Arthrobacter globiformis: one gene and its partner. The protein of the gene in region 1 interacts with the protein of each later gene in a pairwise test. Links are inferred from orthologs where the notes say so. Each region holds a gene or a part of one and is shown in the gene's direction. Other genes may lie near its edges.

Region 1 (3,304 bases):
CCTACCCTCACACCCTTGGTCGCCCCAACATTCAATGGCGGAATGGCGGCCGACGCTGTTCAGGTGGCAACACCCGCGGCCGTTCCGGTCACCTCTGCCTCCTCCAGCCCGGACCCGTCGTCGTCCACGACCATGGCCGAGTCCAGCTGGACCAAACCGATCGCCACACCGGCAGCCAGCCAGGCTGCCGCGGTCGTGTCCGTGGAAAAGAGTTCCGGCATCGGCATCTTCGGCCTGTTCGCCATCATGGGAGGCGTCCTGCTGGTGGGCCTGGGCGGGCTGGCCTTCGCCCTGTGGAGCCGGAACCGCCCCGGTCACTGGTAGGCGGCCCGCCGCCGCGGCAAAATGTCCGGGCTGTAAGGCAAGATAGGTCTGTGAGCACATCATCAGGCCCCACAGACATTGCAGCCACCGGAACTGACCAGCTTGAGCCGGAAGCCATTCCCTCTGAGTCGGTGCGGGATGAGTACGAGAACCTGGCGGACCTCGTCCGGAAGTACCGCTTCGCGTACTACCAGGAGGACGAGCCGCTCGTCTCCGATGCCGAGTTCGATACTCTCTTTCGCCGGCTGGAGGAACTCGAGGCGCTGCATCCGGAGCTCGTTTCCAATGACTCGCCCACCCAGGAGGTTGGCGGGGAAGTGTCCGCGGCATTTGCCGCAGTCGAACACCTCCAGCGGATGTACAGCCTGGAGGATGTGTTCTCCATCGGGGAACTCGAGGCCTGGATCGCGAAGGCCGAGGCAAGCGTCGCCAAGCTCGGCAACGGCAGCGCCGGCCCCACCTGGCTCACCGAACTCAAGATTGACGGCCTGGCGGTCAACCTGCTCTACCGCGACGGCAAACTCGTCCGCGCGGCCACCCGCGGTGACGGCTACACGGGCGAGGACATCACGCACAACGTGCTGACCATCAAGGAAATCCCGCAGCAGCTGAGCGGCGGAAACTTCCCGGCCGAAATGGAGGTCCGCGGCGAGGTCTTCATTCCATCCCAGGCCTTCGCCGAATTCAACGAGGCACTGATCGAGGCCGGCAAGGCGCCCCTGGCCAACCCGCGCAACGCCGCGGCCGGCTCGCTGCGCCAGAAGGACCCGGCGGAAACCGCCAAGCGCCCGCTGCGCATGTACGTCCACGGCATCGGCGCCCGTGAAGGGCTGGCAACGGTAAGCCAGTCGGACACCTACCGCCAGCTCGCCGAATGGGGCCTGCCCACCAGCCCATACTTCGAGCTCCTCGGGAGCCTCAAGGAAGTCCTCGACTTCATCAAGCGCTACGGCGACAAGCGGCACAGCCTCACCCACGAAATCGACGGCATTGTGGTCAAGGTGGACGACTTCGCCACCCAGCGTGCCCTCGGGTATACGTCCCGCGTACCGCGCTGGGCCGTGGCCTACAAGTATCCGCCGGAGGAAGTCCACACCAAGCTGCTGGACATTGCCGTGAACGTGGGCCGCACCGGCAGGGTCACCCCCTTCGGCATCATGGAGCCCGTCAAGGTGGCCGGTTCCACCGTGGGAATGGCCACCCTGCACAACCAGGATGTGGTCAAGGCCAAGGGCGTGAAAATCGGCGACATCGTGGTGCTGCGCAAGGCCGGGGACGTCATCCCGGAGATCGTGGGGCCGGTCCTTGCCCTCCGCGACCAGCAGGATCCGCCGGTCCGGGACTTCGTCATGCCCACAGAATGCCCTTCCTGCGGCACGCCGCTGGCCCCCGGGAAGGAAGGGGACGTGGATATCCGCTGCCCCAACTCGCGCTCCTGCCCGGCGCAGCTGCGTGAACGGGTGTTCCATGTGGCCAGCCGTGGTGCCTTCGACATTGAGGCGCTTGGCTGGGAGGCCGCCATCGCGCTGACCCAGCCGGCCGAGCCCGAAACCCCGCCGCTGACCAGCGAGGCCACCCTGTTCCGGTTGACGCGGGAGGACCTCGCCGCGGTCCGCATCCGGCGAGAGAAGCGGTCCAGGGGCGTGGGCACGGGTGAATTCGAGCTGGTCCCGTACTTCTTCAGCAAGGGCACGGCCAAGTCGCCGTCGAAGCCGACGGCCACCACCGAAAAGCTCTTCGCTGAACTGGAGAAAGCCAAAACCCAGCCGCTGTGGCGTGTGCTGGTTGCGCTGTCCATCCGGCACGTCGGGCCTCGGGCGTCGAGGGCGCTCGCCACGGCGTTCGGCTCGATGGATGCCATCCGGCAGGCCTCGGAAGAGCAGCTCGCGCACGTCGACGGTGTGGGCCCGGTCATCGCCGCGGCGCTGAAGGAATGGTTCGCCGAGGAGTGGCACCGCGAAATCGTTGACACCTGGGCAGCCGACGGCGTGCGGATGGAGGACGAGCAGGACGAATCCGTTCCGCGGACCCTGGAAGGGCTGACCATCGTGGTTACCGGAAGCCTCGAAGGCTTCAGCCGCGACGAGGCCAAGGAAGCCATTCTCATCCGGGGCGGCAAGGCAGCAGGTTCCGTCTCAAAGAACACCAGCTACGTCGTGGCGGGGGAGAACGCCGGAACCAAGCTGGACAAGGCCGAGCAGCTCGGCCTGCCGGTGCTGGACGAGGACGGGTTCCGCGAGTTGCTGGCCAACGGACCGGCGCCTGCCGGGGAAAATAGTGAGGCGGAGGCTGACGATCCCGAGGCAACCGCCAATCCGCGCGACCAGGAGGACTCCGAATGACGCAAGACCTGACCGACCCCCGGGACCTCAACGGGCTGCTCGCAGTAGCCAAGGCGGCTGCGGCCGCCGGTGCCGGTGTTCTCGCCGAACGCAGCCACGGAGCCCTGGACTCAGGGACGGTGACCAACAAGGGCGAAGCCGGCGACTGGGTTACCGCCTTCGATGTGGCCGCGGAGGAAGCCGTGCGCACGGCCATCCGCAGCGCGCGTCCCGGCGATGCGATCACCGGCGAGGAACACGGGACAACCCGTCCGGAGGAACCGACCGGGCTGCGGTGGTCCATTGATCCGCTCGACGGCACCACCAACTTCATCCGCAATATCGTCTACTACGCCACCTCGGTGGCCGTTGCCGATTCCGACGGCGTGTGGCTGGCCGGCGTCGTACACGCCCCCGCGCTGGGACGCGTGTACTACGCCTCAAGGGGACAGGGCGCGTGGCTGGAGCAGGGCGGGAAGCGGTTCCAGCTCACCGGTCCGGTTCCCGGCCGCACCGGCCAGATCCTGTCCACCGGCTTCAGCTATGACCCTGAGGTGCGCGCAGAACAGTTTGCGGCGCTGGGGAGCTTCGTGGACGGCTTTGCGGACGTACGGCGGCTCGGCTCGGCGGCCCTGGATCTCTGCATGGTCGCCGACGGC
Region 2 (3,388 bases), 1.5 Mb from region 1 along the record:
GCCCCTGCCCCGCCCGCTTCGCGGTGCCCACCACACCCGGGCGAGGGGCCGCCTTCCCTCAACCTTTCCGGGGCTGCCCGCCGCCGGCGCTTGTTTCCATGTATTGGTGGACAAGCGGTAAGGTGGCTGTATGCGTGCGATCCTTCTGCTTAGCTAGCCGCTTGGTATCCCGAACAAATACGGATTATCGAGCGGCCGCCCCTCCATGTCGAGGGGCTTTTGTGTGTCCGGGGAGACCTTCCCGGCAGGCGGCGGGGATCAGACCGTTGTGACAGGACAGAGGGTCATGACAGAACAGAAGAGGGCAGCAGTGAGCGTTCAGCCGGAGACCGAAACCGGAACAGCAGCAGGTGGAGCGGGGATGCCCGAAGAGGGCGCGTACAGCTTCGCGGCGATGGAGGCCCGGTGGCCGCAGGTGTGGGAAGACCTGAAGGTTTTCACCCCCGCCGACGACGGATCCCGGGAGCGACGCTATGTCCTGGACATGTTCCCCTACCCGTCCGGCGACCTTCACATGGGTCACGCCGAGGCGTTTGCCATGGGCGACGTGGTGGCGCGGTACCTGCGCCAGCAGGGATACGACGTGCTGCACCCGATCGGCTGGGACTCGTTCGGGCTCCCCGCGGAAAACGCGGCCATCAAGCGCAACGCCCACCCGAGCGAGTGGACCTACGCCAACATTGACACCCAGGCGGCCTCGTTCAAGCGCTACGCCATCTCCGCCGACTGGTCCCGCCGGCTGCACACCTCCGACCCCGAGTACTACCGCTGGACCCAGTGGCTGTTCAAGCGCTTCTACGAGCGCGGCCTGGCTTACCGCAAGGACTCACCGGTCAACTGGTGTCCCAAAGACCTGACCGTGCTGGCCAACGAGCAGGTGGTCAACGGCGCCTGTGAGCGTTGCGGCACTGCGGTGACCAAGAAGTCGCTGAACCAGTGGTATTTCAAGATCACCGACTACGCGGACCGTCTGCTGGACGACATGTCCGAGCTGCAGGGGCATTGGCCCGAGCGAGTACTGGCGATGCAGCGAAACTGGATCGGCCGCTCGGAAGGGGCGCATGTTCGTTTCGTGATCGAGGCGTCGGATGGACGTGCCGAGCGCGAAGTCACGGTCTTCACCACGCGTCCGGACACCCTGTATGGGGCCACCTTCTTTGTGGTGGCCGCGGACGCGCACCTGGCACTGGACCTCGTCACTTCTGAACACCACGACGCACTCATGGCCTACCGTGAAAAGGTCAAGGCCCTTTCGGACATCGAACGCCAGTCCACCGAGCGCGAGAAGACCGGTGTTTTCACCGGCCGCTACGCCATCAATCCCCTGAACGGTGAGAAGCTGCCCGTGTGGGCAGCGGACTACGTCCTGGCCGACTACGGCACGGGTGCCATTATGGCCGTCCCCGCGCACGACCAGCGCGACCTCGACTTCGCCAAGGAGTTTGGCCTGCCTGTGCGCGCGGTGCTGGACACCGGCGAAGAGGATCCCGCCGTCTCGGGCAAGGCAACGGCGGGGGAGGGCACGCTCATCAACTCCGGCACGCTGGACGGCCTGCCCAAGAGCGAAGCGATTCCTGAAGCCATCCGAATTCTCGAAGGTCAGGGCACAGGCGAGAAGTTTGTGAACTTCCGGCTGCGCGACTGGCTCCTGAGCCGCCAGCGCTTCTGGGGCACCCCGATCCCCATCATCCACTGCGCCGAGTGCGGCGAAGTGCCGGTGCCCGACGAGCAACTGCCGGTGACGCTTCCCGAGGACCTGCGTGGCGAGGCACTGTCCCCGAGGGGGACCTCCCCCTTGGCCGCTGCCGCCGAATGGGTCAATGTCGAATGCCCCAACTGTGGACGTGCAGCCCAGCGGGACACGGACACCATGGACACGTTCGTGGACTCGTCCTGGTACTTCCTTCGCTTCGTCTCCCCGCACTACACCGAGGGTCCGTTCGATCCCGCGAAGATCAACGACTGGATGCCGGTCGGGCAGTATGTCGGCGGCGTCGAGCACGCCATTCTGCACCTGCTGTACGCCCGCTTCTTTACCAAGGTCATTCATGACATGGGGCTCCTGGCAGCGGACGAGCCCTTCAGCGCCCTGCTCAACCAGGGCCAGGTGCTCAATGGCGGCAAGGCGATGAGCAAGTCGCTGGGCAACGGTGTTGACCTGGGCGAGCAGCTGGACAAGTACGGCGTCGACGCCGTCCGGCTCACCATGATCTTTGCCTCCCCGCCGGAGGACGACGTCGACTGGGCTGACGTTTCGCCGTCGGGCTCGGCGAAGTTCCTGGCCCGCGCATGGCGCCTTGGGCAGGACGTGTCCAGCGCCCCCGGTGTTGACTTCAGCACCGGTGACCGCGCGCTGCGCTCGGTCACGCACAGGACCATCGCGGACGCTGCCGAGCTGCTGGACAACAACAAGTTCAACGTCGTGGTGGCCAAGCTGATGGAACTGGTCAACGCCACCCGCAAGACCATCGACTCGGGCGCCGGCGGTGCTGACCCGGCGGTGCGCGAGGCTACCGAGGCTGTCGCCGTCATCCTGAGCCTCTTCGCGCCCTACACGGCGGAAGACCTGTGGAACGTCCTGGGGCACCCGGCATCGGTGGCCAACGCCGGCTGGCCTTCGCACGACGAGGCGCTGCTGGTGCAGGAAACCATCACCGCGGTGGTCCAGGTCCAGGGCAAGGTCAGGGACCGGCTTGAGGTCTCACCGGCTATCTCCGAGGACGACCTGCGCGAGCTTGCGCTGGCCTCCGAGAACGTTCAGCGTGCCCTCGACGGCCGCGGCATCCGGACCGTGATCGTGCGTGCACCTAAACTGGTGAACATCGTCCCGGCCTAACGGGACCGACTGACTGGCCGGGTTCCGGCCGCCGGCAATGCCGGCGGCCGGAAACAACTGCAGGGGGTGTGCCGTGATTGACCGCGAACCGGCAGCCTGGCTGTGGTTAAAGGAGCACCTGGTCCGTCTCCGCCAGGCCACCAGGCCGGGCCAGGTCCCGCCCACGGGTGAGCCCGCCGTCGTCGTCCGCACCGCTGTGGTGACGGATTCGGCCGCCGCCCTGCCCGCCGACTGGGTGCGGGCCTTCTCCATCAACGGCCGGCTGGCCGTCATCCCCATGCCCGTCATGGTGGGTGAGGAGATCTACGGCGAGGGCGAGGACGACATTGCCGGTACCATCGCGGTGGCCCTGGCTGCCGCGACGCCCGTCAAGACCTCCCGGCCGTCGCCGGGCCAGTTTGAGCAGGCCTACCTGGCGGCCGAACGGCAGGGCTTTGAGTCCGTTGTGTCCATTCATATTTCCGGTGGCCTATCCGGCACCGCTGATGCCGCCCGCCTTGCTGCCGGCCGGGTGAAGATTCCCGTGGAGGTGCTGGACACCCGCACCGTGGG

The links.
Region 2: the proteins of ligA (region 1) and leuS interact in binary tests that used the Escherichia coli proteins (3 or more experiments, as listed by UniProt). The link is inferred for Arthrobacter globiformis from one-to-one orthologs.

The regions. Positions count from the first base shown.
Region 1 is NZ_JAUSYZ010000001.1:1,839,268-1,842,571, forward strand. What follows is about bases 45-3,033. They hold ligA (NAD-dependent DNA ligase LigA), read left to right. Parts: upstream 45-401; coding sequence 402-2,666; downstream 2,667-3,033. Other genes in these bases: QF036_RS08280 (hypothetical protein), read left to right, coding at 45-324; QF036_RS08290 (inositol monophosphatase family protein), read left to right, coding at 2,663-3,033. In the rest of the region: more of QF036_RS08280, read left to right, coding at 1-44; more of QF036_RS08290, read left to right, coding at 3,034-3,304. UniProt on the Escherichia coli protein: DNA ligase that catalyzes the formation of phosphodiester linkages between 5'-phosphoryl and 3'-hydroxyl groups in double-stranded DNA using NAD as a coenzyme and as the energy source for the reaction.
Region 2 is NZ_JAUSYZ010000001.1:3,306,824-3,310,211, reverse strand. What follows is about bases 1-3,073. They hold leuS (leucine--tRNA ligase), read left to right. Parts: upstream 1-310; coding sequence 311-2,836; downstream 2,837-3,073. Other genes in these bases: QF036_RS14975 (DegV family protein), read left to right, coding at 2,910-3,073. In the rest of the region: more of QF036_RS14975, read left to right, coding at 3,074-3,388.